DNA from 2 places in the Pseudomonas sp. Teo4 genome. Region 2 is predicted to be linked to the other one. Evidence: riboswitches for the same ligand, from Rfam matches in the RefSeq annotation. Region 2 holds a riboswitch; the other holds the start of a gene.

Region 1 (15,486 bases), on a different contig from region 2:
AACAGGTTCACTTCCACATACCTCGTACTTCGTCCCGGTTCAGGGCCAGCCACTGCAACCCGATGATGGTCGCGGCATTGCAGATACGCCCGTCGCGCACGGCTTGCAGGGCATCTTCGAATGACCAGACGCGCACGCGAATGTCCTCGCCCTCTTCCTCCAGGCCATGCAGGCCACCTGCGCCTTCGCTGGTGCAGCGGCCCAGGAACAGGTGTACGTATTCATCGCTGCCGCCCGGCGACGGGAAGTAGCGGGTCATCGGCCACAGGGCGCTGAAGGTAAGCCCCGCCTCCTCTTCGGCCTCACGATGGGCGACTTCCTCGGGCTGTTCGTCCTTGTCGATCAACCCGGCGACCATCTCGATCAGCCACGGGTTGGCGACCTTGTCCATCGCACCCACGCGAAACTGCTCGATCAGTACCACTTCATCGCGCTGCGGGTCGTAAGGCAGTACACAGACCGCGTCGTGCCGTACGAACAGTTCGCGGCTGATCTCGCGGCCCATGCCTCCGGCGAACAGCTCGTGGCGCAGGTGCACCTTGTCGAGCTTGTAGAAGCCCTGGAAGCAATTGGCCCGCTCGACGATCTCGACCGCCTTGGGCACTGAATTCAACGTGTCTGACATGGAAATCCTCGTGACCTCATTTACCGCTTCGCGCCATCCTACTCTGCACGCCAGCCTGTTTCATCCCTTTCCGGTAACCGTTCGCGCACTCGGGACAGCAAGTCTTCTCTCTGTTAGCTTAGTGGCGAACTGAAGGCCGCGCCGACGGTCAAAGGGCGACTTTTCCCTGTTCTGCAAGGATCATCATGACACTGGTCAAACTGACTTCCGTGGCCGTGCTGGCACTGGCGCTAGGCGCCTGCCAAAGCGTGTTCGCACCCAACTACCGGGCTCCGCTGGAGGTCAAGCGTGACGCCTGGGAACACGTGAAACCCGGTTGCACCGAAAGCGACTGCCCATTGGTGAACATCGACACCATCCATTTCCCGGACCTGCCCAAGCTCGACGGCATCGTCGAACAGCGCTTGCTGCAACTGACCGAAGACAACCAGCGCAGCACCGCGCCCGCCTCGCTGCAGGCTTACGAACAGCAATACCTGGCCAGCGCCGACAAGCGCAACAGCAGCTACCTGCAGGCCAAGGTACGCGAGCAGCATGACGGGCTGGTGATCATCGAACTTTCAAGCTACCTGGACAGCGGCGGTGCCCACGGCATGCCAGGGCGCGGCTTCATCAACTACTCGCGCAAGCTGGACAAGGTGCTGACCCTGCAGGACATGCTGGTGCCCGGCCAGGAAGACACCTTCTGGAAGACTGTCGAGGAGTCCCACCGCGCCTGGCTGATCAGCGTCGGTATGGACAAGGACGCCGAGTTCGTCAAGACCTGGCCGTTCAAGAAGTCGCCGCACATCGCCCTGACGTACGGCGCGGTGGTGGTGAAGTACGAGGTCTATTCCATCGCGCCCTATTCCATGGGCCACGTCGAGCTGAAAATCCCGTACCCACGCCTCAATGGCGTGCTCAAGCCCGAACTGTTTCCCGGCCGCGGCTGACACTCAGTAGCGCATGCAGCCCACCTGCCAGCACCAGTGCTGGCAGGGTGGCACCAAACTCAGGTGCCTGCGCGGCGATCACATGGTAAGCCGCAACCCCGACCACCCAGGCCAGCAGCGCCTGCCAGTGCAGCCCTTCGACCAGCGCCGGGGCGCGACGGCGGCGGATCACGAAGTGGTCCATCAACACCACGCCGAACAGCGGCGCGAATACCGAGCCGATCAGCAGCAGGAAGTTCTCGTACTGTGCCAATGGCGCCAACAGGGCGATCAGGGTGCACACCATGCCGATGACCAGGGCCAGGTGCTCGACCTTGAAGCGCACCAGCACGCTGGTCGAGACTGCAGCGGAGTGGATATCGGCAAAGGCCTTTTCCGACTCGTCCAGCAGGATCAGCAGCAGGGGAATACCGATGCCGGCGCCGGCCAGGGCCAACAGCAGGGCATTGGCCTCGCCGTTTGGCGCAAAGGCCAGGGTGTAGGCCACGCCCAGGCTCATCAGCCAGGTATTGCCGATGAAGTAGCCCAGCACGGTGCCACCGAAGACACGCTTGGCGCTGCTGGCGAAACGCGAGTAATCGGCAATCAGCGGCAACCAGGACAGCGGCATGGCAATGACGATGTCGAAGCCGACGGCCAGCGACATCGAACCATCACCGGCACGCGCCCAAAGGTCGGCCAGGTCGGCCTTGGCGAACAGGTTCCAGGTCAGCCACAGGCAGGCGGCCATCAGTACCCAGATCCCCCATTTGCGCAGAATCTTGCGCACGAAGGCCAACGGCCCGCTGACCGCGAGCAAAGTGGCCAAGGCACCGAAACATACCGTCCACAGCATCGGGCTGTTCCACAGGCTGCCTTCGCCGAACGTGCGTGCGCCAAGCAGGCTGGCGGCATCACGCATGACGATGATCTCGAACGCACCCCAGCCAACCAGTTGCAACAAGTTGAGCACAGCAGGCAACCGAGCGCCGTGGCGGCCCAGGCTCAGGCGCAGGGTGGCCATGGCCGGCAGGCCGGTGTCACTGCCGATGACGCCGGCAGCCCCAAGCAACAGCACGCCCACACCCGTGCCGAGGACGATGGCCAGCACGGCCCCCGCCAAGCCCAGGCCTGGAGCCAGCATCGCGCCGACCTGCAGGACCATCAGGCCGATGCCGAGGGAGAACCAGAGTGCGAACAGGTCGCGGGCACCGAACAAGCGGTGGCTGGAGGGGACCGGGTGGTCCGGGGAGAAGTGGCTGGGGGTGGTCATTATTGTGTTCGCCGGAAGAATTGATGAGGCATCACCGCCCCTTTGTGGGAGCGGGCTTGCCCGCGAACACCGGCAAGGCCGGTGCCAGGCACCGCAGCGCCTGCTTCGCGGGCAAGCCCGCTCCCACAAGGGGGGGAGATGGTTGTTTTTAGACTTTGTGATAAAGCTGGCTGCCTTCCTGGCGGAACCGCTCGGACTGCTCGCGCATGCCTTGCTCGACCGTCACGTCCACCGTCTCGATCTTCGCGGCGTACTCACGCACTTCCTGAGTGATTTTCATCGAACAGAACTTCGGCCCGCACATCGAGCAGAAGTGGGCGACCTTGGCCGATTCCTTCGGCAGGGTCTCGTCGTGGAACGCACGGGCGGTGTCCGGGTCCAGGCCGAGGTTGAACTGGTCTTCCCAACGGAATTCGAAGCGTGCCTTGGACAAGGCGTTGTCGCGAATCTGCGCGCCTGGGTGGCCTTTGGCAAGGTCGGCTGCGTGGGCGGCGATCTTGTAGGTGATGATGCCGGTCTTGACGTCATCCTTGTTCGGCAGGCCCAGGTGCTCCTTGGGCGTCACGTAGCAGAGCATGGCGCAACCAAACCAGCCGATCATCGCCGCACCGATGCCGGAGGTGATGTGATCGTAACCAGGGGCGATGTCAGTGGTCAGTGGGCCGAGGGTGTAGAACGGCGCCTCGTCACAGCACTCCAGCTGCTTGTCCATGTTCTCTTTGATCAGTTGCATCGGCACATGGCCAGGGCCTTCGATCATGCACTGCACGTCGTGCTTCCAGGCGATCTTGGTCAGCTCGCCGAGGGTTTCCAGCTCACCGAACTGCGCGGCGTCGTTGGCGTCGGCAATCGAGCCTGGGCGCAGGCCATCGCCCAGCGAGAAGCTGACGTCGTAGGCCTTCATGATTTCGCAGATCTCGTCGAAATGCGTGTAGAGGAAGTTCTCTTTGTGATGCGCCAGGCACCACTTGGCCATGATCGAACCACCACGGCTGACGATGCCGGTGACGCGTTTGGCAGTCAGCGGTACATAACGCAGCAGTACGCCGGCGTGAATGGTGAAGTAGTCCACGCCCTGCTCGGCCTGTTCGATCAGGGTGTCGCGGAACAGCTCCCAGGTCAGGTCCTCGGCGACGCCATTCACCTTTTCCAGGGCCTGGTAGATCGGCACGGTACCGATCGGCACCGGCGAGTTGCGGATGATCCACTCGCGGGTTTCATGGATGTGCTTGCCGGTGGACAGGTCCATGACCGTGTCAGAACCCCAGCGGATACCCCAGGTCAGCTTGGCCACTTCTTCCTCGATGGAGGAACCCAGGGCGCTGTTGCCGATGTTGCCATTGATCTTCACCAGGAAGTTGCGACCGATGATCATCGGCTCCAGTTCCGGGTGGTTGATGTTGGCCGGGATGATCGCGCGGCCACGGGCGATTTCCTCGCGGACGAACTCGGGGGTGATCTCTTTCGGAATGCTGGCACCGAAGCTGTGACCGGCATGTTGCTGGTCCAGCAGGCCGGCGGCGCGGGCTTCCTGCAGCTTCATGTTCTCGCGGATGGCAACGTATTCCATCTCGGCGGTGATGATGCCCTGACGGGCGTAGTGCATCTGCGTGACGTTGGCACCAGGCTTGGCACAACGCGGGTTGCGTACGTGGGCGAAACGCAGCTTGGCCAGCTCGGCGTCGTTCAGGCGCTGCTGGCCGAAGTTCGAGCTCAGGCCTTCCAGGCGCAGGGTGTCGCCACGGGCGTCGATCCAGGCCGAACGAACATCGGCCAGGCCTTTACGCACATCGATGATGACGTTCGGGTCGGTGTAAGGGCCGGAAGTGTCATAGACCAGCACTGGCGCGTTGGATTCGCCGCCAAAATCGGTGGGGGTGTCGTGCAGGCTGATCTCGCGCATGGGCACGCGGATGTCGGGGCGCGAACCCTGAACATAGACCTTGCGTGAATTGGGCAGCGGTTGCACGGACTGCTGGTCGACTTGTGCCGACTCGCTGAGGTTGATCGTTTTTTCTTGTTTACTCATCACAGGCTCTCCAGACATCTTCCTTGCGGGCGGATTGTCGGGGTGAACCTGAAAGGCGCGGACGCACCCCCTTGGCGGGTGTGCAGTGCCGGATACATGGAGGTGCCTTGAGCTGCTTGCAGCTGAGACATTCCCGGACCTGGCACAAGAGGCTCCCCGGGAAGGCGAGCAATCTTGTTCCCTACGCAGGCGCTAACCTGATCAGGTTCAACGGGATCCGCAACTTTGCGATCTCAGCCTTTGCTTCAAGGCACCCCGACAAGAACATGCGCAGTCTAGACTGGAGTGGTCGGCAAAGCCAAGCGGGTAAATCAGCGCGTTGATGAAAGGCGCAGCCGACGATTGTTGCCGGGGGCACATGGCACTACACTGGCCCGTCTTTCGATACTCAACAGTTCAGTAATTAAATTTCGTACAAGGATTGCCTCTATGCTGCGCAAACTCTCACTGGCGATAGCCGTGTCTTGTGCGTCCAACGGAGTGGTCTGGGCAGCGGATGTGCCCGCAACAGTGAAAACCGACCTGGTCAGCGTCTATCAGGAGGCCGTCGACAACAACGCCGACCTGGCTGCAGCCCGCGCCGACTATGGCGCCCGTCGCGAAGTGGTGCCCCAGGCCCGGGCCGGGTTGCTGCCGAACTTGTCGGCCGGCGCGGAGATGATGAACACCCGCACCAAGTTCGACGAACCATCGCTCACCTCCAACCGCAGCGGTAACTCCTGGAGTGCGACCCTGTCGCAGCCGATCTTCCGCGCCGACCGCTGGTTCCAGTTGCAGGCTGCCGAAGCTGTCAACGAGCAGGCGGCACTCGAACTGTCGGCCACCGAGCAGAACCTGATCCTGCAGACCGCGCAGAATTACTTCGCCGTTCTCAGGGCCCAGGACAACCTGGCCGCGACCAAGGCCGAGGAAGCCGCGTTCAAGCGCCAGCTGGACCAGTCCAATGAACGTTTCGACGTGGGCCTGTCCGACAAGACCGACGTGCTGCAGTCGCAAGCCAGCTACGACACTGCCCGGGCCAACCGCATCGTCGCCGAGCGCCAGGTGCAGGATGCCTTCGAAGCCCTGGTTACCTTGACCAACCGCGAGTACTCATCGATCCAGGGCGTGGTCCACACCCTGCCGGTACAGGTGCCGACGCCCAATGATGCCAAGGCCTGGGTCGAAACCGCTGCTCGCCAGAACCTCAACCTGCTGGCCACCAACCATGCCGTCGACGCCGCCGAAGAAACGCTGCGTCAACGCAAGGCAGGCCATGCGCCCACCCTCGATGCAGTGGCAAAGTACCAGAAAGGCGACAACGACAGCCTCGGTTTCAGCAACCCGCAAGCTAACGTGCGGTATGCCGGCGACGTCGAGCAGACCAGCATCGGCCTGCAGTTGAACATTCCGATCTACAGCGGCGGCCTGACCAGTTCGCAGGTGCGCGAGGCCTACCAACGGCTGAGCCAGAGCGAGCAGCAGCGCGAAAGCCTGCGCCGCCAGGTGGTGGAAAACACCCGCAACCTGCACCGTGCGGTGAACACCGATGTGGAACAGGTCCAGGCGCGCAAGCAGTCGATCATTTCCAACCAGAGCGCGCTCGAGGCCACCGAGATCGGCTACCAGGTCGGTACCCGCAACATCGTCGACGTGCTCGACGCCCAGCGCCAGCTGTACACCTCGGTGCGCGACTACAACAACAGCCGCTACGACTACATTCTCGACAACCTGAGCCTGAAACAGGCGGCCGGCACCTTGAGCCCGCAAGACCTGCAGGACCTCAAGCGGTACCTGAAGCCGGACTACAACCCGGACAAGGACTTCCTGCCACCGGACCTGGCTGCGGCGGCGGCGAAGAACTTCGAGCGCAGGCCTTAAGCTCGGTGCTGCCCTCATCGCCGGCAAGCCGGCCCCCACATGGACTGCGCCGCTCTCAAGATCACCGCAGTACCTGTGGAAGCCGGCTTGCCGGCGATGAGGCCGACTCGGTCTTCAGCGCATCAACGCCCCAAGCCCATCCAGCAACCGCTGCAAGGCCCCCTGATTCGCCAGCATCACCTGCTTGCCCGCCGCCCCCATACGCTGGGCATCCTGGGGCAACTCGACCAACCGCCGCACCGCCCCCGCCAGCCCGTCGACATCATCCACCTGCTGCAACGCGCCCGCTTCACGCAACATCGCGCTGATTTCAAGGAAGTTGAATACATGCGGCCCCATGATCACCGGCAATGACAACGCAGCTGGTTCCAATGGGTTGTGGCCGCCGGTGGCGACAAGGCTGCCGCCGACGAACGCGATATCGGCCAGTGCGTAGAGGAACAGCAGCTCGCCCATGGTGTCGCCCAGCAGCACGCGGGTCTGGCTGTCGACCGCCGCACCCGAGGAACGGCGAACGGTGGCAAACTGTTCACTGCACAGGGCATGCACAGCATTGAAACGCTCAGGGTGGCGCGGCACCAGAATCAACAGTGCGTCACCATGTACCTGCAGCAACTGCCGGTGCGCCTGCAAAATCAGGGCATCCTCGCCTTCGTGGGTACTGGCGGCGATCCAAACCGGACGCTGGGCCGCGCCCCACTGCTCACGAAGCGTCTTGGCTTGCGGCAGAAGTTGCTCGTCGATCTTGAGGTCGAACTTGATCGAGCCGGTCACCTGCACACATTCAGGTCGTGCACCCAGGTCGCGGAAGCGCTGGGCCTCGGTTTCGGTCTGCACCGCGATAAGGCTCATTTCGCCAAGCATTGGCCGGGTCAGGCCGGCAAAACGTGCGTAGCCACGGGCCGAGCGCTCGGACAACCGCGCATTGGCCAAGGCCACGGGGATACCACGCTTGGCACACTGGTGAATGTGGTTGGGCCACAGCTCGGTTTCCATGATGATGCCCAGGCGTGGGCGCACATGATCAAGGAAACGCCCCGCTGCCCACGGCAGGTCATACGGCAGGTAACAATGCTGGATGCGCGGTTCGTCGCCGAACATGGCGCGAATACGCTCCGAACCGGTGGGGGTCATGCAGGTGAGGGTGATTGGCAAGTCCGGATAGGCCTTGAGCAAGGCACGCACCATAGGCGCGGCGGCAATGCTCTCCCCCACCGATACGGCATGCACCCAGATCCCACCTTGGCGCATCGCCGGAAGGTTGCGGGCGAAGCGCTCGCCGATGCGCTGGCCATAGGCCGGCGCTTTGCGGGCACGCAGGAACAGGCGCAGCGCAACCAGTGGCAGGCCCAGGTGAAACAGCAAGGAATAAAGGGTTCTGTTCATGGTGGCGAAGTGTACTAGGAACCACCTCGAAAAAGGCTAACCGATCGCTCGCAGGTGCACCGCGAAGCGCTCGGCCAGCCATTGCGCCGCCGGCCCCAGAGGCTCATCGCGCCGCCAGGCCAGCTCCGCCACCAAGGCTGGTGGCCGCCATTCGCTGTCCAGTTCGACCATTTGCGTCTGGTAGGTCGGGTACTGCACCACATGCCGAGGCAGCCAGGCCCAGCCAAGGCCGCGCATCAGCAGTTCGGCCATGGCATAGAAGCTGTCCGCACGCCAGATTTGCGGGCTGATCGCCTCGCCGCCCGGGTAGCCGCTCTGCTGCGGTGTGATCAACAGTTGCCGATGCCGCGCCAGTTGCTGGCGCGTGACCCACTGCTCCTTGGCGAGCGGATGACCGACCGCACAGACCGTGACCATCTCCACACTGCCCAGGGCACGTCGTTCCAACGAACTGGGGATGCTTTCGTGGTGAAAGAACAGCCCCAAGTCCGCACGCCGCTCCACCAGCTTGCGTGCCACATCGCCCTGGGCACCACTGGCCAGTTGCACTTCCAGAAAGGGAAAGCGGCTGGCCAACTCGTCAAGGCTGTCAATCACCGGCTGATAGGGCATGGCTTCGTCCTGGGCGACGCGCAACAGCGCTTCCTGCCCGCGCATCAGCGCCAGCGCACGGCCGTCCAGACGCTCGCACTGGCGCAACAGCTCGCGGGCGTCTTCCAACAGGGCCATGCCGTTCTCAGTCAATCTGGGCTGTCGACCACTGCTGCGCTCGAACAACGTCACCCCAAGGTCTGTTTCGAGCATGGCGATGGCGCTACTGACTGCCGACTGGGCTCTGCGTTGCTCGCGGGCAACTGCAGAAAACGAACGCAATTCAGCGACGCGCACGAACAGACGCAGTTGCTCCAGGTTCCACTGTTCGGCCATCAGCCTATCTCCAATAGTGATAGGTAATGACTTTACCCCATCCAGGTATTGCCTAGAATGCCCACCTAGTTACCGGAGGATCCCATCATGAATGCCTACACCTACCTGGCCATTGCCATCTGCGCCGAAGTCATCGCCACCGCGTCCATGAAAGCGGTCAAAGGCTTGAGCACGCCGTTGCCGTTGCTGCTGATGGTGTGTGGCTACGCAATTGCGTTCTGGATGCTGACCCTGGTGGTGCGCAGCATTCCCGTGGGCATTGCCTATGCGGTGTGGTCGGGGCTGGGCATCGTGCTGATCAGCGTGGCGGCGCTGGTGATCTACGGGCAGAAGCTGGATGTGCCGGCGATGCTGGGAATGGCGATGATCGTCGGGGGCGTGGTGGTGATCCAGCTGTTTTCGAAAACTACCGGGCACTGAGTTGTCTGTACTCACGCCATCGCCGGCAAGCCGGCTCCTACACGGACCGCGCCGGCCGTGGAAGCGCTGCAGACTCTGGGAGCCGACTTTCCCGCGATAGGGCCGTGACAGGTAAGCCTGTATACTTGCCAGCTGTCCCAGTCTTCGAGGTACCGCCATGCCATCTGCCATTTCCACTGACGTACTGATCGTCGGCGCCGGGGTCGCAGGCCTCTGGCTCAATGCCCGTCTGCGCAGCCTGGGCTATTCGACAGTGCTGGTGGAGCGCGCCAGCCTTGGCGGCGAGCAGACCATCAAGTCGCAGGGCATCATCCATGGCGGCACCAAGTATGCCCTGCACGGCGCCCTGACCGGCGCCTCCGAGGCCATCGCCGACATGCCGCGTCGCTGGCGCGAAGCCCTGGCCGGCACCGGTGAACTGCCCCTGGGCAAGACTCGCCTGCTGTCTGATGCACATTACCTCTGGTCCCCTGGCACTCTGGCCGGCAACCTCACCAGCTTCTTCGCCAGCAAGGCAGTGCGTGGCCGGGTCGATCAGGTCAAGGGCGAGCAACTGCCACCCGCCCTGCAGGACCGTGCGTTCAAGGGTAAGGTCTATCGCTTGGCTGAACTGGTCATCGATGTACCCAGTCTGCTCGCCAACCTGGCCGAGCTGGGCGGTGACAGCTTGCTGGCAGGCGAGCAGATCGAACCTCTGCGCGACGGCGACGAACTGGTCGGCCTGCGCGTGGACGGCCGGGATATCCGCGCCCAGCGCATCGTCCTGAGTGCCGGCGCGGGCACCGAGGCCCTGCTGCAGGCGCTGGGCTTGAACCAGCCGGCAATGCAATTGCGGCCACTGCACATGGTCATGACCAAGGGGCCGAACCTCAAACCGCTGTACGCCCATTGCCTGGGGGGCGGCCCCAAGCCGCGGGTAACGATCACCACTCACCCGGCGGCTAATGGCCAGTGGGTGTGGTACCTGGGTGGCGACCTGGCCGAAGCCGATGGCGTGGCCCGCGACCCCGCCGCGCAGATCGCCGCAGCGCAAAAGGAAATCGCGCACCTGCTGCCATGGGTAGACCAGGCCCAGCTGAAATGGGCGACTTTGCGCGTTGACCGCGCCGAACCCGCGCAGTCTGGCCTGGTACGCCCGGACAACGCCTTCCTGGCCGACCAGCAGCGCCTGCTGGTGGGCTGGCCGACCAAGCTGGCATTGGCCCCCGACTTCACTGACCGGGTACTCGCCAGCCTCGACCGCGATGGCATTCGCCCAAGCGCTCAACCCGCACTCGACGGCCTGCCGCGCCCAGCGCTGGGCGTACCGGCCTGGGAGCAACTGCTGCCATGAGCCTGCCTACCCTGCACGATTTTCACCGCCCGCTGGGCAGCACCGGCTTCAAGGTATCGCCCCTGGGCCTGGGAACGGTCAAGCTCGGCCGCGACCAGGGCGTCAAATACCCAAACGGCTTCACCATCCCTGGCGATGACGACGCCCGCCTGCTGCTGGCCCAGGCCCGCGAGCTGGGTATCAACCTGATCGACACCGCGCCCGCCTATGGCCGCAGCGAAGAGCGCCTGGGCCCGCTGCTGCGCGGCCAGCGCGATGAATGGGTGATCGTCAGCAAAGTCGGTGAAGAGTTCGACAACGGCCAATCGCACTTCGATTTCAGTGCCGCCCATACCCGCCGCTCGGTGGACCGCAGCCTGCGCCGGCTGGAAACCGACCGCATCGAACTGGTGCTGGTGCACTCGGACGGCAACGACCTGGCCATTCTCGAGCAGCAGGAGGTCTACCAGACCCTTGCCGAGCTCAAGCAGGAAGGCAAGATCCTGGGCTTTGGCTTTTCCGGCAAGACGGCCGCTGGCGGCCTGAAGGCGCTGGAGACCGGTGATTGCGCCATGGTCACCTACAACCTCAACGAGCAGGCAGAGCGCCCGGTCCTGGACTACGCTGCCGAACACGGCAAAGCCATTCTGGTGAAGAAGGCCCTGGCCAGCGGACACATCTGCCTGGCCCCCGGTGTCGACCCGGTGCAGGCCAGCTTCGAGCTGCTGTTCTCCCACCCCGGTGTGAGCAGTGCTATCGTCGGCACCATCAACCCGTTGCACCTGGCCCACAACGTGGCCACCGTCGCCCGCATCCTGGGCCAGCACTGAGCCGTCTGGGCCCAAGGTCTGGAGACTGACCCGACGCAAGGAGGAGCCTCGTGCCGCGTACGCTGATTCGCAAGAACCCGAGCAACTTCAAGACACTTCCACTGCATGTCGAAGCCACGCCCGAAGGCCTGACGTACCAAAGCATCGGCATGCCGCTGAATTTCGCCCAGACCCAACAGCGGCGCCGGGCCATCCAGTTGCCCAATGACCAGCGTTTCGTGATCGAACTGGCCAACCTTGGCGTCTCGGTACGCCTGACCTTGCATTGGCAACACCGCGATTACTGGGTACTGGTGCGCCAGCGTCGTCAGGATCGGGGCGACGTGGTGCTGAAACTGATTTCCGGCTACGTCCCGGCGCAAGAGCTCAACCTGCCCCTGCACACAGCCGTGCAGGAAGTGGCCGAGGAATGCCTGCTGGAGACACCGGAAGGCTGGTTGGGCGGGCGTTTCAACGACACCTGGCTACCCGCACCTTACGCGGCGGCCCTGCATTACCGGGAAACCTTGCCGTTCATTCTTACACCGGAATCTGGCGCGGCACGGCCCGTTCATTGCGGCAACCTGATGCTGCTTGAACGGCCTCGGGCCTACGTGCACCTGCCTACCGCTTCGTTACAGCTGATTTATGACATGCGCCTGCAGGTGCCCAGAGAAGCCAAGAAGCTCAGCCTGTTCCATGTCGATGAACGGCTGGAAGGCGATCAACTGGTGGCCCGACTCAACCGCAAGCGACCAGACCTGTACCTGATGCCGCTGAAGGACGGGCACCCGTTGGCAGAGCTGTACACGCTGAAGAAGGACGAGTTGGTGCCGGCGAGCACACGGGGGCTTTACCTGGCGGAGAGCTTCGCCAAGCAGGCGGGATGGGTGGTCAAGGATGAACGGATACGCTGGAAGGATTGGGTGAAGCAGCAAGGCTTGGCCGATACTGGCGCCAGCTCGCAGTTACAGCGGTTTGGCGACAAGGCGCGGGCGTTGCTGGAGCGGGCACGGACTTCGCTGCACAAGTAATGTTTGGGGCCGCTTTGCGCCCCATCGCCGGCAAGCCGGCTCCTACAGGTACTGTGGTTATCTCAGGATCTGCGCGGTGCTTGTGGGAGCCGGCTTGCCGGCGATGGGCCGCCAAGCGGCCCATCGCACGAACATCAGTGCTTGCGGATCTTCTCGACAATCGCCGTGGTCGAGCTGTTCTCGACCAGCCCCAGCACCTTCACGGTACCGCCATAGGCCTTGACGATATCAGCGCCCACCACCTGGTCGATGCCATAGTCGCCACCTTTGACCAGCACATCTGGCTTGACCTGGCTCAGCAGGTTCTCCGGCGTGCCCTCGGGGAAGCTGATCACCCAATCCACAGCCCCCAGGCCTGCCAGCACGGCCATGCGCCGGTCGACGCTGTTGATGGGCCGCCCTGGGCCTTTCAAACGGCTGACCGAAGCATCGTCGTTGACCGCGACGATCAGGCGATCGCCCTGGGCCCTGGCCTGTTCCAGGTAGGTGACATGGCCGGCATGCAAGATGTCGAAGCAGCCATTGGTGAACACGATCTTTTCCTTGTGCGCACGGGCATCGTCGATGGCCAGCAGCAGCTGCTCCAGGCCCAACACGCCACGTTCGGAACCTTCCTCGCGCTGAATCGCACGGCGCAGCTCGGGTGCGCTGATTGCAGCGGTACCCAGCTTGCCGACCACGATACCCGCGGCCAGGTTGGCCAGGGCCACCGCGTGGGGCAAGTCTTCGCCGGCAGCGATGGCGGCCGCCAACGTGGAAATCACGGTATCGCCAGCACCGGTGACATCGAACACTTCACGGGCACGGGCCGGCAGGTGCAGGGCCGGTTGACCAACGCGCAACAAGGTCATGCCATGCTCGCCACGGGTCACCAGCAGCGCCCCCAAATCCAAATCCTGCAGCAGTTGCAGGCCTTTGGCGACCAGCTCGCTCTCATCGGCGCAGCGGCCAACGATGGTTTCGAACTCGCTGAGGTTCGGGGTGATCAGGCTCGCGCCGCGGTAGATGGAAAAGTCCTTGCCCTTGGGGTCGGCCAGCACCGGAATGCCTTTGGCCCGCGCTGCCTGGATCAGGCTTTGGTGGTTTTTCAGTGCGCCCTTGCCGTAGTCGGACAGCACCAACACCTTGACGCCCTCGAGCAGGCTATCGACTTCAGCACCCAGCGACAGCGGGTCGGTGGCGAACGGCTCTTCGAAGTCGATACGCAGAAGCTGCTGGTGACGGCTCATGACCCGCAGCTTGACGATGGTCGGTTGGTGCGCGATGCGCTGGAACACCGAACGCACGCCAGCAGCATGCAGGCTGTTGGCCAGGCTGTCGGCGGCCTCGTCCTGGCCTGTGACACCGATCAACAGCGCCGGGGCGCCGAGTGCAGCGATGTTCAAGGCAACGTTGGCCGCACCGCCGGGGCGATCCTCGATCTGATCGACCTTGACCACCGGCACTGGCGCTTCTGGCGAGATACGCGAAGTACCGCCATGCCAGTAGCGGTCGAGCATGACATCGCCGACCACCAATACCGGGGCTTGATCGAAACGCGGCATGGACAACTTCATGGGCAACCCAAATGAAAAAATGAACAGGGGCAGGATATTAGCACAGGGCAGACGACGGCTTTATGGCCAGATCAGGCCCTGGAAAATTCCGGTGACAATCGGGGCCAGCGAGGCCCCGATACAAGGTGTTTCAGGTGATATCGGCCTTTTCCGGCTCGTCCAGACCCATGGCGTGCAGGCGGGCATAATGGCCATTGGCTGCAAGCAGCTCGGCGTGCGTGCCCCGCTCCACCAGGCGCCCCTGGTCCATCACCAGAATCTGGTCCGCCTTCTCGATGGTAGACAATCGGTGGGCGATCACCAGGGTGGTACGACCTTCCATCACATGGTCCAGTGCTGCCTGGATATGCCGTTCGGACTCGGTGTCCAGCGCCGACGTCGCCTCGTCGAGGATAAGCAATGGCGCGTTCTTGAGCAGTGCACGGGCAATCGCCAGACGCTGACGCTGGCCGCCCGACAGCAGCACGCCATTCTCGCCAACCTCGGTATCGAAGCCTTTGGGCAGCTTGTCGACGAACTCCTTGGCATAGGCATCGGCAGCGGCGGCCTCGATGTCCGCACGCGGAGCACCGGCCAGGTCGCCGTAGGCGATGTTGTTGGCCACGGTATCGTTGAACAGGGTCACATGCTGGGTCACCTGGGATACATGACGACGCAGATTGCGCAGGCGGTAATTCTCGATCTCCACGCCATCGAGCAAGATCTGCCCCTTATCGTGGTGATAGAAGCGTGGAATCAGCGCCGCCAAGGTCGACTTGCCGCTGCCTGAGCGCCCTACCAGGGCAATCATCTGGCCCGGTTCGGCGACGAAGCTGATGTCGCTGAGCACTTCGCGGTCGGTCCCCGGATAGGTGAAGCTCAGGTTACGCACTTCGAGACGGCCTTCCACGCGCTCTTTCTCGACGGTGCCAGTGTCGACTTCAGCTTCCTCGTCGAGTTGCTCGAAGATGCTTTCAGCACCGGCCAGGCCTTTCTGGATGGTCGAGCTGACTTCGGAAAGCTGGCGGATCGGCTTGGGCAGCAGGCCGGCGGCAGTGATGTACGCCACCAGATCACCGGCGGTGGACTCGCCGCGCAGGAACAGCACCAGGAACATCAGGGCGGCCATGGCGCTGTAGATCACCAGCTGCAACATCGGCGTGTACAGCGAGCCGGTCTTGGTCATGCGCAGCTGTTTGTCGGTGTTGCTCTGGCTGGCACGGCCGAAGCGTCGCTCTTCGTAAGCCTCACCGCCGAAGCTGCGGACCACGCGGTAGCCCTGGATGGTCTCGGAGGCAACGTGGGTCACATCGCCCATGGCCACCTGGATCTTCTTGCTCTGCTTGCGGAATTTCTTGCTGGCCA
Region 2 (15,486 bases):
TCCCAGGATGGATACGTGTGGAGGTGGGGGTAGTCATGAACAGACGCTCGCAAGGTGAAAGATGAAGCAGACGATACGAGCTCGCTGGCTTGTGATGTAGACTTGTGCAATTCAAACCAGCTGTGAATTGAGGTCATGCAAAGCCGAATCAAGGACATCAACCGCTCGGGCGAGATGGAGGTGTTTGCCGAAGTGGTGGCCGCCAGCACGTTCTCGGAAGCGGCACGGCGCCTGGACATGACGCCCTCGGCGGTCAGCAAGCTGATCGCCCGCCTCGAACAGCGCCTTGGCGCACGCCTGCTGCACCGCACCACGCGGCGCCTGGAACTGACCGCCGAAGGCGAACGCTTTCATGCCGAATGCCTGCGTATTCTTGAACAGATCGACAACGCCGAACGCGACGTGGCCAATGCCGCCTGTCCCAGCGGCGTCATCCATATCAACAGCAACCTGCCGTTTGGCCTGCACTGCCTGGCGCCGTTGATTCCCCAGTTCCTCGAGGCCTACCCGCAAATCACCCTGAACCTTGAACTGACCGACACGGTGGTCGACCTGCTGGAGCGTCGCGCCGATATCGCCATTCGCTCGGGCCCGTTGAAAGCCTCGCGCCTGGTGCAGCGCCACCTGGGCCGTAGCCGCTTGCGTACGGTCGCCTCGCCGGCCTATTTGGCGCGCCATGGGAAGCCATGCACACCTGCAGAGTTGGCCGGCCACAACCGGCTCGGTTTTGGTTTTCATCGTCACTCCCAGGCCTGGGTCTACCGCGATGAGCAGGGGCAGCGGGTGGAGGTCGAACCACAAGGCAACCTGCTGGTGCACGACGGTGAGAGCATGCGTCAGCTATGCCTGGGAGGGGCAGGGATCGCGCGTCTGGCCAACTTCCACGTGGGCGCCGATATCGACGCCGGGCAGTTGGTGCCGTTGCTGGACGGCTTTGAAAGCGACGAGCAGGAAGATGTGCTGCACGCCGTGTTCATTGGGCCGGGCCGCCAGTTGCCGCAGCGGGTGAGGGTGTTCATCGACTTTCTGGTCGAGCGTCTGGACACACGCTATTTCAGTTGATGCAGGCGCAGCCCCTGCTGTATACATGACGCCACCAAGGGGAGCCCGGCAACGGGCTGAGAAACCGCTGGCGCGGTGACCCTTCGAACCTGATCCGGATCATGCCGGCGAAGGGATGGGACTGCCGACCTACCTTTTTGCCGGCCTCACTGCGAGGCCAGTCCATGCATCACCTCAACGGTCTCGCTGTCAGCCTAGAAAGGACAGCACCATGACCGAACGCTTCAACGCCACCCTGCGCCGCCAGAGCGAGCCGACCTGGTCCGCCGCCGTTGGCCACCGCTTCGTCACCCAATTGTGCGACGGCAGCCTGCCGGACCCGGTGATGGTCCGCTACCTGGTGCAGGACCACCGCTTCCTCGACAGCTTCCTGACCTTGCTCGGTGCCGCCATCGCCACTGCCGACACCTTCGAAGCGCGCCTGCGGTTCGGGCGTTTCGCCGGCATGATCAGCAGCGATGAAAACACCTATTTCCTGCGCGCTTTCGAAGCCCTGGACGTCAGCCCCGAGCAGCGCCAGGCGCCGCCCGACACCGTGCCCACCGCAGGCTTCAAGGCGATCATGCGCGAAGCCGCCGCCACCCGTTCGTACGCCGCCGCGCTGGCGGTGCTCAATGTCGCCGAAGGCCTGTACCTGGACTGGGCGCTCAAGGCACCCAAGCCGCTGCCAGCCAACTTCGTCCATGCCGAGTGGATCACCCTGCACGACAACCCAGCGTTCAGTGACTTTGTCGCTTTCCTGCAAGCCGAACTGGACCGGGTCGGCCCGCAGGAGGCAGCGCTGGCCACCGATTTCTACCTGCGCACCGTCGCGCTGGAGCTGGCCTTCTTCGAGGCCGTGTATGAGGAACAACAATGAGTCTGGATATCTTCGACCGCCTCAAGGCAGCCGCGCTGCCTGAGTGGAACAGCTACGTCGACCACGCCTTCGTACGTCAGATGGGCGAGGGCACCCTGTCGGAAAGCGCCTTCCGTACCTACCTGGTGCAGGACTACCTGTTCCTCATCCAGTTCGCCCGCGCCTGGGCGCTGGCCGCTTATAAAAGCCGTCGACCCAGCGATATTCGCGCTGCCCAGGCCGGGTTGGCGGCGATTCTCGATGAAACCGACCTGCATGTGCGCCTGTGCGCCCGCTGGGGCCTGAGCCAGGCCGACATCGAAGCGGCACCGGAGCACCAGGCGACGGTGGCCTACACCCGTTTCGTGCTGGACTGCGGTGCGGCGGGCGACCTGCTCGACCTGCACGTGGCGCTGGCGCCCTGCGTGATTGGTTATGCGGAAATCGGCAGCCGGTTGGCCGGCGGCATCAGCGACATGGCCAACCACCCGTACCGTGAGTGGATTGGCGAGTACGCGGGTGAGGGGTATCAGGGGGTGGCGCAGGCGGCGCGCAAACACCTGGACGAGCTGGCTGCACGCAGCATGACCGAGCAGCGTTTCACGGAGCTGGCGGCGATCTTTGCCCAGGCTTCGCGGTTGGAAGCGGACTTCTGGCAGATGGGGCTGGACGGCGCTGCCAAGTAGCGGTTAATGCCGACTGTTACCTTGTGGGAGCTGGCGAAGCCGGCGATGGGCTGCTTGGCAGCCCCATTACATACTCATGCGAGGGCTGCGCCCTCGTTTCGCAGGCTTCGCCAGCTCCCACGAAACCCTGGCTATATCAAGCCAGGCCAGCCAGCGTATCCACAGCCACCATCCCCCCGTCAAATTCATCCATGGCATCAAGCATGGCGCCGCTGAAGTAAGCCAGCGATGCCCGGTCGAACAGGATGTGCAACGCCGGCAGCGTCGCACTGCCCACATTGACCACGATCACGTTGATCCGCGCTGCCGAAGTCTGCGCCACGGCCCCGACCGGAAACGCTTCGGCGCGCAGGTCGACACCACACAGCTTGGCCATTACCGCGCTGCCCTGGTGCCCAGACAGTTGCAACCAGGCATGGCTATCCTGGCGCGGCAGCAGGTAGTTGCGCTGACCATCCTGGGTCCATTCGGCTTCCTCGGTGGCAACCCGCTTGCCCTGGTCAGCCAGGCTGCCAAGCAACAGGTACTCGCTTTGCGACAGCCGCGCGACCCATCCCCCGTCGTCCTGACGCAGGGCTTGGTTCGGCCGTTCGGGCAGGCGATAGCCCCGTGCTTGCAGGTAGGCTGCGCTGTCACCACCGCGAAACCCCACCCGTGGCAGGTCGGTCAGGTCGGTCAGCGCGCAGGTATTGAGCAGCACGGCCTGCGGGCTGCGTTCGATCAAGGCTTCGGCATTAAGGCTGGACATGGCTCAGAGCTCCTGGCGCTGGTTGTCGGGGTCGAAGAAGGGCAGTTGCACCACCTGGGCATTGACCATCACGCCGCCCTCCACGCGGATCGGGATGTGCATGCCAGGGGTGGCCTGGTGCGCGCCAGCGTAAGCCAGGCCGATGATCTGCCCCAGGGTCTGGGAGTATTCGCAGGAGGTGACGTTGCCGCTGATGTCCGGCCCGTCCAGCACCAGGTGGCCTTCCAGCGGTTGGGGGCTGCCTTGGGGCAGGGTGAAGCCGACCAATTTGCGCTTGAGTGGCTGCGCTTCGAGAATTTCGATGGAGCGTTTGCCGACGAAGAACGGCTTCTTGCGGCCAATCGCCCATTGCATGTCGATCTCGGCCGGGTGGGTCATGCCGTCGGTGTCCTGGCTGATGATCACATGGCCTTTTTCCAGGCGCAGCAGGCGTTGGGTCTCGACACCGAACGGGCGAATGCCCAGCCCCGCGCCGGCCTGCATCAAGGCGTCCCACAGGCGTTCGGCATGGCGGGCCGGGACGTGTACCTCGTAGCCCAGCTCACCGACGAAACCGACCCGCAGGATGCGCGCCGGGATGCCGGCCACCGTGCCCAGGCGCACGCCCAGGTAAGGGAAGGCCTCGGCCGACAGCTCGACGTCGTCGCACACTTTGGCCAGCACCTGGCGCGACAGCGGGCCGGCCAGGTTCACCGCGGCCAGCGCGGCGGTGACGTTGGTGATGTCCACGTCCAGGCGCCATTGCGCGTTCCACTTGAGCATCTGCTGATAGATACGGTCCACGCCGCTGGTGGTGGCGGTGACGTAGAAGTGCTGGTCGGCCAGGCGCGCACACACGCCATCGTCGATCACTACGCCGTGTTCGTTGGTCATCAGTGCATAACGGGTACGGCCGACAGGCAGCTTGGCAAAGCCGAAGGTATAGAGCCGTTCGAGCAGCTCGGCAGCGTCGGGGCCGCGCACATCCAGGCCGCCAAGGGTGGATACGTCGATCAGGCCGACCTTCTCGCGCACGTGGCGGGCTTCTGCCTGCATGCAGTGCTCACGTTGCTCCGGCTTGCCGTAGTACGCCGGGCGCTGCCAGATACCGGCGGGCATCATCTTCGCCCCGGCTTCCAGGTGGCGGCGGTGCATGGGCGTCTGGCGGTAGGGGTCGAAGGCGCGGCCTGCAACGTGGGCCAGCTTTTCCGCCTGGAAGGGGGGGCGAGCCGTGGTCACGCCGGTTTCGCTGATGCTGCGGCCCGTGGCCTGGGCCACCAGACGGGCGGTGGGCAGCGCCGAGTGGCGGCCTTGGGACGGGCCCATGCCGACCGTGGAGAAACGCTTGACCAGCTGTACATCGCGGTAGCCGCTGCGGGTCGCGTTGACGATGTCACGCACTTGCAGGTCTTCGTCGAAGTCGACGAAATCCTTGCCCTTGGGGTGAGGGAAGATCGGCCACGGGAAGTTGACCTTGGCCTCGGCGACGAAGGCCGGCAGCACTGGGGCTGGCAGGCCCAGCGCGGCCAGGGCCTCGGCGGCGCCGCGGGAGGCATCGGTCAGCACGTTGTCCAGATGATGACGGCCATTCACCGAGCCTGCGATATCCAATCCAGCTGGCAGCTGGCTGATGGCGAACTCGTCACGGTTCACGTCATAGGCCAGCTTGCCGCCGGCCTGGCACAGCAACTGGTACACCGGCATGTAGCCCGCCGACATGCACAACAGGTCGCACGACAGACGCAGGCCGTGGTCGCCCACTTTGCCCTGGCCGATGATGGGGCGAATGTCCACGCCGCTGACATGGCGCATGCCGGCTTCGTGCAGCGCTTCGTATACCGTGCTGCCTAGGTGCACGGGGATATCGCGGCGCTTGAGTTCGGCCGCCAGCGCGGCATCGGCGGGGGCGGCGCGCATGTCCACCAGGGCGGCGACGGCCACGCCTTGCTCCTGCAGGTCGAGGGCGGCCAGGTAGCCATCGTCGTGGCCAGTGAGGATCACCGCACGCTGGCCCGGCTTGACCGCGTAGAGCTTCATCAGCCGTTGGGCCGCACTGGTCAGCATCACCCCGGGCAGGTCATTGTTGCGGAACACCACCGGCTGGTCGAACGAGCCTGCGGCCACCAGGCAACGGGTGGCGCGCACCTTGTACATGCGCTTGTGCTGGATCACCGGCAGGTAGTGGTCGGTGAACCAACCGTTGCAAGTGGCTTCCAACAGCACCTGAATGTTCGGGTGGCCTTCGACCGCGGCCAGCAGCTCCCGGCGCAGGTTGGCGGCACGGGTGCCGGCGATGTCGAAACGGGCATAGGTGAGCGAGCCGCCGAGCACCGGTTGCTGCTCGATCAACAGCACCTTGGCCCCGGCGTTGGCGGCGTCCAGCGCAGCACGGAGCCCGGCCGGGCCGCCGCCGATGACGGCGACGTCGACGAATAGGTATGCCTTGTCGTAGTACTGCGGCCTGAAGCTCTGGTCGAGCACGCCGAGCCCGGCCTTCTTGCGAATCAGCGGCTCCCAGACTTTCCACATGCCTTTGGGCTTGTAGAACGAACGGTAGTAGAAGCCCACCGGCATGAAGCGCGAGAACTTGCCAAGGTAGGCATCGCGGTCGTTGTCCAGGCTGCCATTGAAGTTCTGGCCTTCGACCACCTGGCCATCCTGGGCGGCTTGCATGTCGGCCAGCACATTGGGCTCGTCGGGCAGTTGCACCAGGGTGTTGGCGTCCTGTCCGGCCAGGCTCAGCGGGCCGCGCGGGCGGTGGTACTTGAACGAGCGCGACAGCAGCCAGCGGCCGTTGCCGAGCAGGGCGCTGGCGATGCTGTCGCCGGCAAAGCCCGGGTAGGTCTGGCCGTCGAAGGTAAAGCGCAGGGGCCGCTCGCGGTCGATCAGCAGGCCCATGGGCGCGGGGAGGCGAGTGAGGCTGTTCATCCTGCGATCTCCGGGGTGGCGGTGGGGGCGAAGTCGATGCGGCGGTCGAACACTTCTTTGGGGTCGAAGGTGCGCAGTACCTGGTCGCTGACGGTGTGGCGCTCGGCCAGGAACCAGTAGCTGGAGGCGTTGTGCAGCCACCACTCGACCACCACCCCGGCATGGTTGTCGCTGTTGAACACGTAGTCGGCCCATTCGGCGTCGCTGCAGTTGCGCGGGTCGGGCATGTGCTTGAACTCGCCGCCGTAGGTGAATTCGCTGATGTTGCGCGGGCCGTTCAAGGGGCAGGTCAGGATCTTCATCGTCTCGCTCCTAGTGGCTGGCCGCAGTGGCGCCCATTTCGTTGACTTGCTGGAAGCGGCTGAAGCGCTCCAGGGCGAATGGCGCGATCAGTTCCGGCACCTGGCCGCCGCTGGCGACCAGCTCGGCCATGGTCTTGCCGCAGATGGGCGTGGCCTTGAAGCCCCAGGTGCCCCAGCCGGCATCCAGGTAATAGTTCTTCACCGGCGAGAGGCCCATGATCGGGCTGTAGTCCGGGGTCATGTCGGTCATGCCGGCCCACTGGCGCATCAACTTGGCGTTGGCCATGAACGGGAACATCTCGATGGCGTGGGCCAGCAGGCTTTCCTTGAGGTCCAGGGTGGAGCGGGTGTTGTACAGCGGGTAGGGGTCGGAGCCGCCGCCGAAGACGATTTCGCCACGGCTGGTCTGTTGCACGTAGCAATGCAGGGCGGAGGAACTGACCAGCGGATCGAGGAACGGCTTGAACGGCTGGGTGACCATGGCCTGCAGGGGGTAGGTGTGGATCGGCGCGCGGATGCCGGCCTTGGTCATCAGCAGCGAGCTGGCGCCAGCAACCGCCTGCACCACGCAGCCGCACTGCACCGTGCCACGGTTGGTTTTCACCGCTTCGATGCGGCCGTTGCGAATCAGCAGGTCCTGCACCTCGGTGAGCTGGTGAATCTCCACCCCGCGCTTGGCCGCCTGCTTGGCGTAGCCCCAGGCCACGGCGTCGTGGCGGGCGGTGGCGCCGTCGATGTGCCACAGGCCTGCCAGCACCGGCAGGTGGCCGGGGTCGAGGTTCAGGCTCGGTACCAGTTCGCGGATCTGCTGGCGGTCGATCATTTCAGTGCGGCCACCGAAGTGCTTGTTGACCTCGGCCCGCTGGCGGAAGGCGCGCACGGTGGCGTCGGTGTGCGCCAGGGTGAGCTGGCCGCGCTCGGAGTACATGATGTTGAAGTCGAATTCGTTCGACAGGTTCTGGAACATCCGCACCGATTCCGCGTAGAAGCGCACGCCCTCGGAAGTGAGGTAGTTGGAGCGGATCACGGCGGTGTTGCGCGCGGTATTGCCGCCGCCCAGGTAGGCTTTTTCCAGCACGGCGACGTTGGTGACGCCATGGTACTTGGCCAGGTAGTAGGCGATGGCCAGGCCATGGCCGCCGCCACCGATGATCACCACGTCGTAGCGTGGCTTGAGTTCGCAGGGTGGCGGCAGGTCGACCTCCACCGGGTAATCGGCGCTCAGGCCGTATTTCAGCAGGGCGAAGGGCATGGGGTGCGCTCCTGTTGGGCGGCCTGTTGTTGCAGGTCGAGGGCGAGCAGGGTGTTTTTCATCAGGTAGGCGATGGTCATCGGCCCGACACCGCCGGGAACCGGGGTGATGGCGGCGGCCTGGGGCAGGGCGGCGTCGAAGTCGACATCGCCCACCAGGCGGCTGCGGCCGTCCTCGTCGATGCGGTTGATGCCCACGTCGATGACGACTGCACCGGGCTTGAGCCAGTCAGCGCCGATCAGTCGCGGCTTGCCGACCGCGGCGACCAGGATGTCGGCCTCGCGGCACAGCGCTGGCAAGTCGCGGCTGCGCGAGTGCACCACGGTCACCGTGCAGTCGGCCTGCAACAGCAGGGCGGCCATGGGCTTGCCGACGATGTTCGAGCGGCCGACCACCACCGCGTGCTTGCCGCGCAATTCGCCGCAGGCATCGCGCAACAGGCGCATGCAGCCGCTGGGCGTGCACGGGGTGAGCACATCGCGGCCCTGGGCCAGGCCACCGACGTTTTCACTGTGGAAACCGTCCACGTCCTTGAGCGGGCTGATGGCCTGCAACACTCGGTGTTCGTCGATATGCCCGGGCAGCGGCAACTGCACGAGGATGCCGTTGACCGCGGTGTCGCGGTTGAGCCGGTCGATCAGGGTCAGCAGTTCGCGCTGGCTGGTGTCGCCGGGCAGGCGGTGCTCCAGCGAACGTATGCCCACTTCCTCGGCCCGCAGCACCTTGTTGCGCACATACACCTGGCTGGCCGCATCCATGCCCACCAGCACCACCGCCAGGGCCGGTTGCACGCCGCCCTGACGCAGGGTGTCGACCTGCTCGCGCACCTCGGCCAGCACCCGCGCCGCCGTGGCCTTGCCGTCGATCAGCTTGACACTGGGGATGGCGTTCATTTGAAGATCACCGTGCGGTCGTGGTTGAGGAACACCCGGTGTTCGAGGTGGTACTTCACCGCGCGGGACAGGGCGATGGTTTCGGTGTCACGGCCGATGGCGACCAGGTCGTCGGGGGCGTAGGCGTGGTCGACACGCTGGACTTCCTGCTCGATGATCGGGCCTTCGTCCAGGTCGCTGGTCACGTAGTGGGCGGTGGCGCCGATCAGCTTGACCCCACGTTGATAGGCCTGGTGATAGGGCTTGGCGCCCTTGAACCCCGGCAGGAACGAGTGGTGGATGTTGATGGCCCGGCCAGAGAGCTGGCGGCACAGGTCGTCGGAGAGAATCTGCATGTAGCGCGCCAGTACCACCAGTTCGGTGCCGGTGTCCTCGACGATGCGCATCAGCGCCGCTTCCTGCTCGGCCTTGGTTTCCTTGGTCACCGGCAGGTAGACGAAGCGGATGCCCTGGCGTTCGGCCATGGGGCGCAGGTCCAGGTGGTTGGAGACCACGGCGGTGATCTGCATGTCCAGCTCACCCTTGGCGTGGCGGTACAGCAGGTCGCTGAGGCAATGGTCGAACTTGCTCACCATCAGCAGCACGCGCATCGGCCGGGCGCTGCTGTGCAGGCTCCAGTCCATGTCGAAGCGCTGGGCCACGTCGGCAAAGCCCGCCTCCAGTTGCGGCGTGTCGCCACTGACACCGGTGTTGTAGCGGAACACGGCGCGCATGAAGAAGCGGCCATTGTCTTCGTCGTCGAACTGCGCCATCTCGCTGATGTAGCAACCGTGCTCGGCCAGGTAGGTGGTCACCGCCGCGACGATGCCGGACACGGCCGGGCAGCTGACGCGCAGGATGAAATGGTCGGGAGCGGGGTGCATGTCGAGGTCCTCGTGGTGGAGTGGGGCAGGTCGGGCACAAGGGCGAAATGGCTTCGCGGGTGGCGAAGAGGGTGTTTCTTGGTAGGAATATAAATTTCCTTTTGGCGATTTATAGGCGAAGAGGTGGGTGGCGGTCTAGGGGTTTGTGAAATTTTTTATCCTGAGGGGAAACTCAGGGGGTCTATATCGGCTCCTGGCCTCATCGCCGGCAAGCCGGCTCCCACAGGTATTGCGGTGATTTCGGGGTCGACTCGGTCCATGTGGGAGCCGGCTTGCCGGCGATAGGGCCGGTACAGCCCCACAAAAAAACTGGCTATGCTTGCCCCATGACCGACACCCCTCCATTACGCCAACCGTGCCCCCCCGGCGCCTGCGTGTGTGGCCGCGAACACCTGGCCGACTACCCCCAGGCCGCCCAGCGCATCCTCCTGCTTACCCGCCAGGAAGAAAAACGCCTGCTCGACCGCCTGGAAAACCTCAAGGACCTGGAAGACTTGCAGCGCCTGCAGCAGCGCATGTACGAAAACCTCGGCATCCGCGTGCACATCGCCCCTGGGTTCAACGAGGTGCGCACCATGCGCGGCATTGTCATTGAGCTGGATGAGCAGGTGGGGTTGTGTCGCAAGACCCGGCAGTCGATTCCGGCCGCGATTCGGCGTGGGCTGGAGCGCAATCCGCAGGTGGCGTTCAGGTTGCTGGATGCACATGACTTGTTGAGGGATGCGTGAAGGGGATTGGGTGGGGCGGGGTGCATGTCTTGAGTGTTTTGGCGCGTTTGAGATCGCGCGCCGCCCGCGCGGCGCATCGCGAGCAAGGCTCGCTCCTACGTTTGTTTACGGCCAATAACGCCTGTGACAGGCGCGCGCGACCGCCTTGTTTGTACGCCTCAATATTGCGCCATGCGCCAAGGCGTTCGCGCACATATCCCACAGCCATAACTGGCCCGAAACAAACGTAGGAGCGAGCCTTGCTCGCGATGCGCCGCGCGGGCGGCGCTCGATATCCGCCCCAACACCAAACTCCATCCATACTAATTTTTCCGAAGTTTCCTACGTCTACCTGAGAGCCTCCCTACGCCAAGCGCGTATCGGCATCTATCACTCAAGGAGACAGGCAATGACTTCCGTTTTCGACCGCGACGATATTCAGTTCCAGGTAGTGGTCAACCACGAAGAGCAATACTCCATCTGGCCCGACTACAAGGCCATCCCTAATGGCTGGCGCGCCGTGGGCAAGAGCGGCCTGAAAAAGGACTGCCTGGCGTACATCGACGAGGTCTGGACCGACATGCGCCCACTGAGCCTGCGCCAGAAGATGGCTGAAGCCGCCGCGCAGTGAGCGCGATGAACCTGCTGTGCCTGCCGTATTCCGGCGCCAGTGCCATGGTCTACAGCCGCTGGCGGCGCAAGCTGCCAGCCTGGCTGCAGGTGCGGCCGGTGGAGCTACCCGGGCGTGGCGCACGCCTGGGTGAGCCCCTGCAGACCGACATGCAGGCCCTGGCCCGGCAGTTGGCGGCTGAACAGCGTATGGCGGCCAATGCGCCCTATGCGTTGCTGGGGCATAGCCTGGGCGCGCTGTTGGCGTTCGAGCTGGCCCACGAGCTGCAAGCGCTGGGCTGCCCGGCCCCGCGCGCGTTGTTCGCCTGTGGCACTGCGGCACCGACCCGGCGTGAGGACTACGACGGCAAGAACTGGCGCGAGCCCAAGACCGACGCCGAGTTGATCAACGAGCTGCGCGAGCTGAACGGCACCCCGGAAGAGGTGCTGGCCAACGCCGAGCTGATGAGCCTGACCTTGCCCATTCTGCGCCATGACTTCCTGCTCTGTGGCCGTTATGCCTATCGCCAGCGGCTGGCGCTGCAGTGTCCGCTGCACGTGCTCGGTGGCGAGGCTGATCGTGCCAGCGAAGAGCAACTGCTGGCGTGGCGCAAGGAAACCTCGGGTGAGTTTTCGCTGGAGCTGTTCCCTGGTGGCCATTTCTTCATCCATGAGCATGAAGACCGCGTGCTCGCAGCGGTGGCCGCGTCCCTTGAGCCGTACAGGCTTTCTGCCTGATTGACGTTGTCGCTTGCCTGGGGGAGGCTAGGGCTTTTCCCAGGCAAGAGGCCGACAATGCTGATCAACCCCCGCCAGGCCACGCTGCTGGTCGTCGATATCCAGGAAAAACTCATTGGCGCCATGAGCGACCCCGAAGGCACCCGTGCGCGGGCGCGCTGGTTGCTAGCGGCGACTGCCGAGCTGGAATTGCCGATCGTGATCTCCGAGCAGTACCCCAAGGGCCTGGGGCATACCCTGGCGGAACTCACCGCCGCCGCACCGGCCGCCCAGGTGGTGGAGAAGACCCACTTTTCCTGTGTGGCCGCCGAGTGCCTGCCCGAACATCTGCTGGCCCGTGATCAAGTGATCGTGTGTGGCATGGAAACCCACGTCTGCGTGCTGCAGACCGTGCTGGGCCTGCTGGCACTGGGCAAGCAGGTGTTCGTGGTCGAGGACGCCTGCGACAGCCGCACCCCGGCCAGCAAGGCCGCAGGCCTGGCGCGCATGCGCGATGCGGGGGCGCAGGTGGTGACTCGTGAGATGGTCCTGTTCGAATTGATGGTCAGTGCCAGCCACCCGTTGTTCCGCCATATCAGCAAAACCTATCTGGTCGGTGAGCAGCCCTGAACCGGGGGTTAGTGGCGACAGGGCTGGTGGCGCTGGCTCTGTTGCAAGGTTGCGCCGGGCGCCGCGAAGAAGCGCCAGAGACCGACCCGGCGAAGGTCAGGGCACAGCTGATGCGGCTGTTGCCTGCGCAAGCCAAGGACCGCCAGGGCTGGGCCAAGGATATTCAGGTGGCCTTCGAGGCCCAGGATATTGCCCCAAGCAAAAGCAACCTGTGCGCCGTGCTGGCGGTCACCGAGCAGGAGTCGACCTTCAATGCCGACCCGCAGGTGCCGAACCTTGGACGCATCGCCCGTGAGGAAATCGACCGGCGCGCGGCGCGCCTGCACATCCCCAAACTGTTGGTCGACGGCGCCCTGAATACCAACTCGGGCAATGGCAAGACCTATCAGCAAAGGTTGCTCGCGGTGCGCAGCGAGAAACAGCTGAGCACGCTGTACGACGACTTCATTGCCGGCCTCCCGTTGGGCAAGACCTTGCTGGGCGGGCTGAACCCGGTGCACACCGGTGGGCCGATGCAAGTGAGCATCGACTTTGCCGAGCAACACGCCAAGGGCTATCCCTACAGCTACGAAGGCACGATCCGGCAGGAGGTGTTTACCCGCCGAGGCGGTTTGTACTTCGGTATTGCCCACTTGCTGGGCTACCCCGCTCATTACGAGCGGCCGTTGTACCGCTTCGCCGATTTCAACGCGGGGTGGTACGCCAGCCGCAATGCCGCCTTCCAGGCTGCGTTGAGCCGGGCGACCGGGGTGAAGCTGGCGCTGGATGGCGACTTGGTCGCGCCAGGGGCGATCATGCCCGGTACCACCGAGCAGGCGGCGCGCAAACTGGGGGTGAAGCTTGGGCTGCGCAACCCGCAGATTCGCAGCCAGCTGGGGCAGGGTGACAGCCTGGCCTTCGAGGACAGCCAGCTTTACAGCGGCGTCTTCGCCCTGGCCGACGCGTCGGCCGGCAAGCCGGTGCCGCGTGCGGTATTGCCGGGGATCGAGCTGAAAAGCCCGAAGATTACCCGCAAGTTGACCACGGCGTGGTTCGCGGGAAGGGTGGATGAGCGGTATCAGCGGTGCATGAAGCGATAGGGCCGGTACAGGCAACCTCAACCTTCGCCCAGTGCGCCAACCACCTGATCGACACTGGCCTTCAACCCGGCCAGCGCATCTTCCGGGTCGCTCTCGACCACCACCAGCTTGGCCCCGGATGCCTTGATCACCTCGGCCACCGCCGGCTCCGGCTGGCGGTGGTGCAGCACCAAGGCCACATCCTGCGCCTTCAGGTTCTCACCCAGCGCCTTGAGCGCCGCCTCATCCCACTTGTCCTCGGCCGGTAGCGCCTGCTGCGCGACATCCAGGTTCAGCCCGCTGACCAGATAGCCCAAACGGTCCGACAGGCTCACCACGGTCAGGTTGTCGACCTCGGCCAGACGCGTCTGGCTGCTGGCGGTCAGCTCCAGCAACTGGCGCTTGAGGCCGGCCAGGTTACCCTGGATCTTCGCCTTGTCGGCGGGCGACAAACGCTCCAGGTCGTTGGCTACCACATCGGCCATGCGCCCCAGGTTGGTCGGGTTGAGCCAGGGGTAGGCGGCGTAGGCTTCGTCACCGGTCACGGCAATGCCCGGCAGTGCGCCGTCCACCGGTCGTGCCGCATCGATTTCGACAATGCGGATATTGCTGCGTCGTGCCATCGGGTAAAGCGGGTCGTCGCGCCAGATCGAGCGTACGCCGATCACCGCGTCCGCCTGCTGCGCGGCCTTCTGCAGGCTGGCACCACCACGGCCGCTGAAATACGACGGCTGGCGGCTGGCCGGCAGGTTGGCCGGGGCGGCGCGCTTGAGCTGCACCGAGGTGCCGTCGAGCAGGGCCACGGCCAGGCTGTGGGTCACGGGCAAGGTGGTGAGCACCTGGGTGGCAAAACTCAGCGAGGGCAGGCCAGCCAGGGCAAGGGCCAGCGACAGGTGCTTGAAGTTCAGGTTCATGCCGGGTTTCCTTGCAGGCGTGGGACGAGGGTGCGGGCCAGGGCGGCGAGGGCGAAGCACAGGCCGGCGACCAGAATGATCGCGGCGCCCGATGGCACCGGCAGGTCGAGGACGATCGGCAACAGGATGCCGAGCAGGGTGCTCAGCGTGGCGATCAGCACCGAGAGGAAGAAAAAGCCCTTGAGCGACTGGCTGACCAGGCGCGCGGCGGCGGCGGGAATCACCAGTAGCGCACCCACCAGAATCGCCCCGATCACTTTCACCGAGGCCACGGTGACCAAGGTCACCAGCACCACGAACAGGTAGTCCAGCGTCTTCACCGCCACCCCGCGCACCGCGGCCAGCTGTGGGTTGAAACTGGCCAGCATGATGCGGTTGTAGAGCGGCAGGGCCAGGCTCAACACCAGCACTGCGACAATGCCCAGCACCACCAGGTCGTGGGCGCTGACGGTCAGCACCGAGCCGAATAGCACGTTCTCGAGAATGTGCACGTTGATCTTGCCGGCCAGCATCAGCAGCAGACTCGCACCCAGGGCCAGGGACACCGAAAGGAATACGCCGATCAACGTGTCTGGCGAAAGCCCGGTGCGGTTGCGCAGGTAATTCAACAGAATGCCGAACAGCAGGCAGTAGCCGAACAGGCTGCCGTACGGGCCGGTATAGGGTTCGCCGAGCAGGATGCCGATGGCCACGCCTGTCAGCGCGGCATGGCCAACCGCCTCGGAGAAAAAGGCAAAGCGCTTGACCACGACCAGCGTGCCCAGGCCGCCCAGTACCGGCCCGATCATCAGGCCGGCCAGCAAGGCATTGATCACGAACCCGTAGGCCAAGGCCTCGGGCAGATAGCCGGCGCTGGCCCATTCCTGGACCAGTTGGCGGAATGCTTCATAACTCATCAGGCGAGGCTCTCGCTGCGCGGGTGAACGGAGAACAGGCTGAGCAGGCGCTCCGGGGTCAGGGCCTGGGCGGGTGGGGCATCGAACAGCACCTGGCGGCTCAGGCCGGTGACCCGGTCGGCCAGGCGCAGCACGGCCTGCAGGTCGTGCTCGATCCACAGCACGGTGGTACCTGCCTGGCGCCACCCCTGCAGCAACTGTTCGAACACCTGGATGCCCGCTTCGTCGAGGGCCGACATCGGCTCGTCCAGCACCAGCAGTTGCGGCTCGGGGATCAAACCCTGGGCCAGCAGCACTCGCTGGCGTTCGCCACCGGACAACGCACCCATGCGCCGCTTGCGCTTGTCGAGCATGCCGACCCGCGCCAGCGCGGCATCGATGGCCGGCTGGATGCGCCGCGACAG

The links. Region 2 has a riboswitch for thiamine pyrophosphate ahead of PspTeo4_RS03410 (TenA family protein). Riboswitches for the same ligand answer to the same signal wherever they lie in the genome.
Region 1: linked by a shared signal. The riboswitch ahead of thiC (phosphomethylpyrimidine synthase ThiC) and the one ahead of PspTeo4_RS03410 (TenA family protein) in region 2 are both predicted to bind thiamine pyrophosphate.

Annotation. Positions count from the first base shown of each region.
Region 1 covers NZ_JAXCIL010000002.1:479,642-495,127, forward strand. Annotated here, with positions in the region: gene PspTeo4_RS18560 (DUF1249 domain-containing protein) at 1-17, opposite strand, end outside; gene PspTeo4_RS18565 (NUDIX domain-containing protein) at 8-625, opposite strand; gene PspTeo4_RS18570 (RsiV family protein) at 811-1,557, shown strand; gene cytX (putative hydroxymethylpyrimidine transporter CytX) at 1,526-2,809, opposite strand; gene thiC (phosphomethylpyrimidine synthase ThiC) at 2,958-4,838, opposite strand; TPP riboswitch at 5,000-5,106, opposite strand; gene PspTeo4_RS18585 (TolC family outer membrane protein) at 5,268-6,698, shown strand; gene waaA (lipid IV(A) 3-deoxy-D-manno-octulosonic acid transferase) at 6,813-8,084, opposite strand; gene PspTeo4_RS18595 (LysR family transcriptional regulator) at 8,121-9,011, opposite strand; gene PspTeo4_RS18600 (multidrug efflux SMR transporter) at 9,099-9,431, shown strand; gene PspTeo4_RS18605 (NAD(P)/FAD-dependent oxidoreductase) at 9,589-10,764, shown strand; gene PspTeo4_RS18610 (aldo/keto reductase) at 10,761-11,573, shown strand; gene PspTeo4_RS18615 (metal ABC transporter ATPase) at 11,624-12,586, shown strand; gene hldE (bifunctional D-glycero-beta-D-manno-heptose-7-phosphate kinase/D-glycero-beta-D-manno-heptose 1-phosphate adenylyltransferase HldE) at 12,721-14,142, opposite strand; gene msbA (lipid A export permease/ATP-binding protein MsbA) at 14,273-15,486, opposite strand, start outside.
Region 2 covers NZ_JAXCIL010000001.1:691,466-706,951, forward strand. Annotated here, with positions in the region: gene PspTeo4_RS03400 (MFS transporter) at 1-37, opposite strand, end outside; gene PspTeo4_RS03405 (LysR family transcriptional regulator) at 136-1,062, shown strand; TPP riboswitch at 1,090-1,195, shown strand; gene PspTeo4_RS03410 (TenA family protein) at 1,274-1,921, shown strand; gene tenA (thiaminase II) at 1,918-2,586, shown strand; gene PspTeo4_RS03420 (sarcosine oxidase) at 2,723-3,334, opposite strand; gene PspTeo4_RS03425 (2Fe-2S iron-sulfur cluster-binding protein) at 3,338-6,241, opposite strand; gene PspTeo4_RS03430 (sarcosine oxidase subunit delta) at 6,238-6,543, opposite strand; gene PspTeo4_RS03435 (FAD-dependent oxidoreductase) at 6,554-7,795, opposite strand; gene folD (bifunctional methylenetetrahydrofolate dehydrogenase/methenyltetrahydrofolate cyclohydrolase FolD) at 7,777-8,688, opposite strand; gene purU (formyltetrahydrofolate deformylase) at 8,685-9,551, opposite strand; gene PspTeo4_RS03450 (hypothetical protein) at 9,878-10,279, shown strand; gene PspTeo4_RS03455 (MbtH family protein) at 10,668-10,889, shown strand; gene PspTeo4_RS03460 (thioesterase II family protein) at 10,886-11,605, shown strand; gene PspTeo4_RS03465 (hydrolase) at 11,663-12,214, shown strand; gene PspTeo4_RS03470 (DUF1615 domain-containing protein) at 12,211-13,293, shown strand; gene PspTeo4_RS03475 (metal ABC transporter substrate-binding protein) at 13,311-14,180, opposite strand; gene PspTeo4_RS03480 (metal ABC transporter permease) at 14,183-15,082, opposite strand; gene PspTeo4_RS03485 (metal ABC transporter ATP-binding protein) at 15,082-15,486, opposite strand, start outside.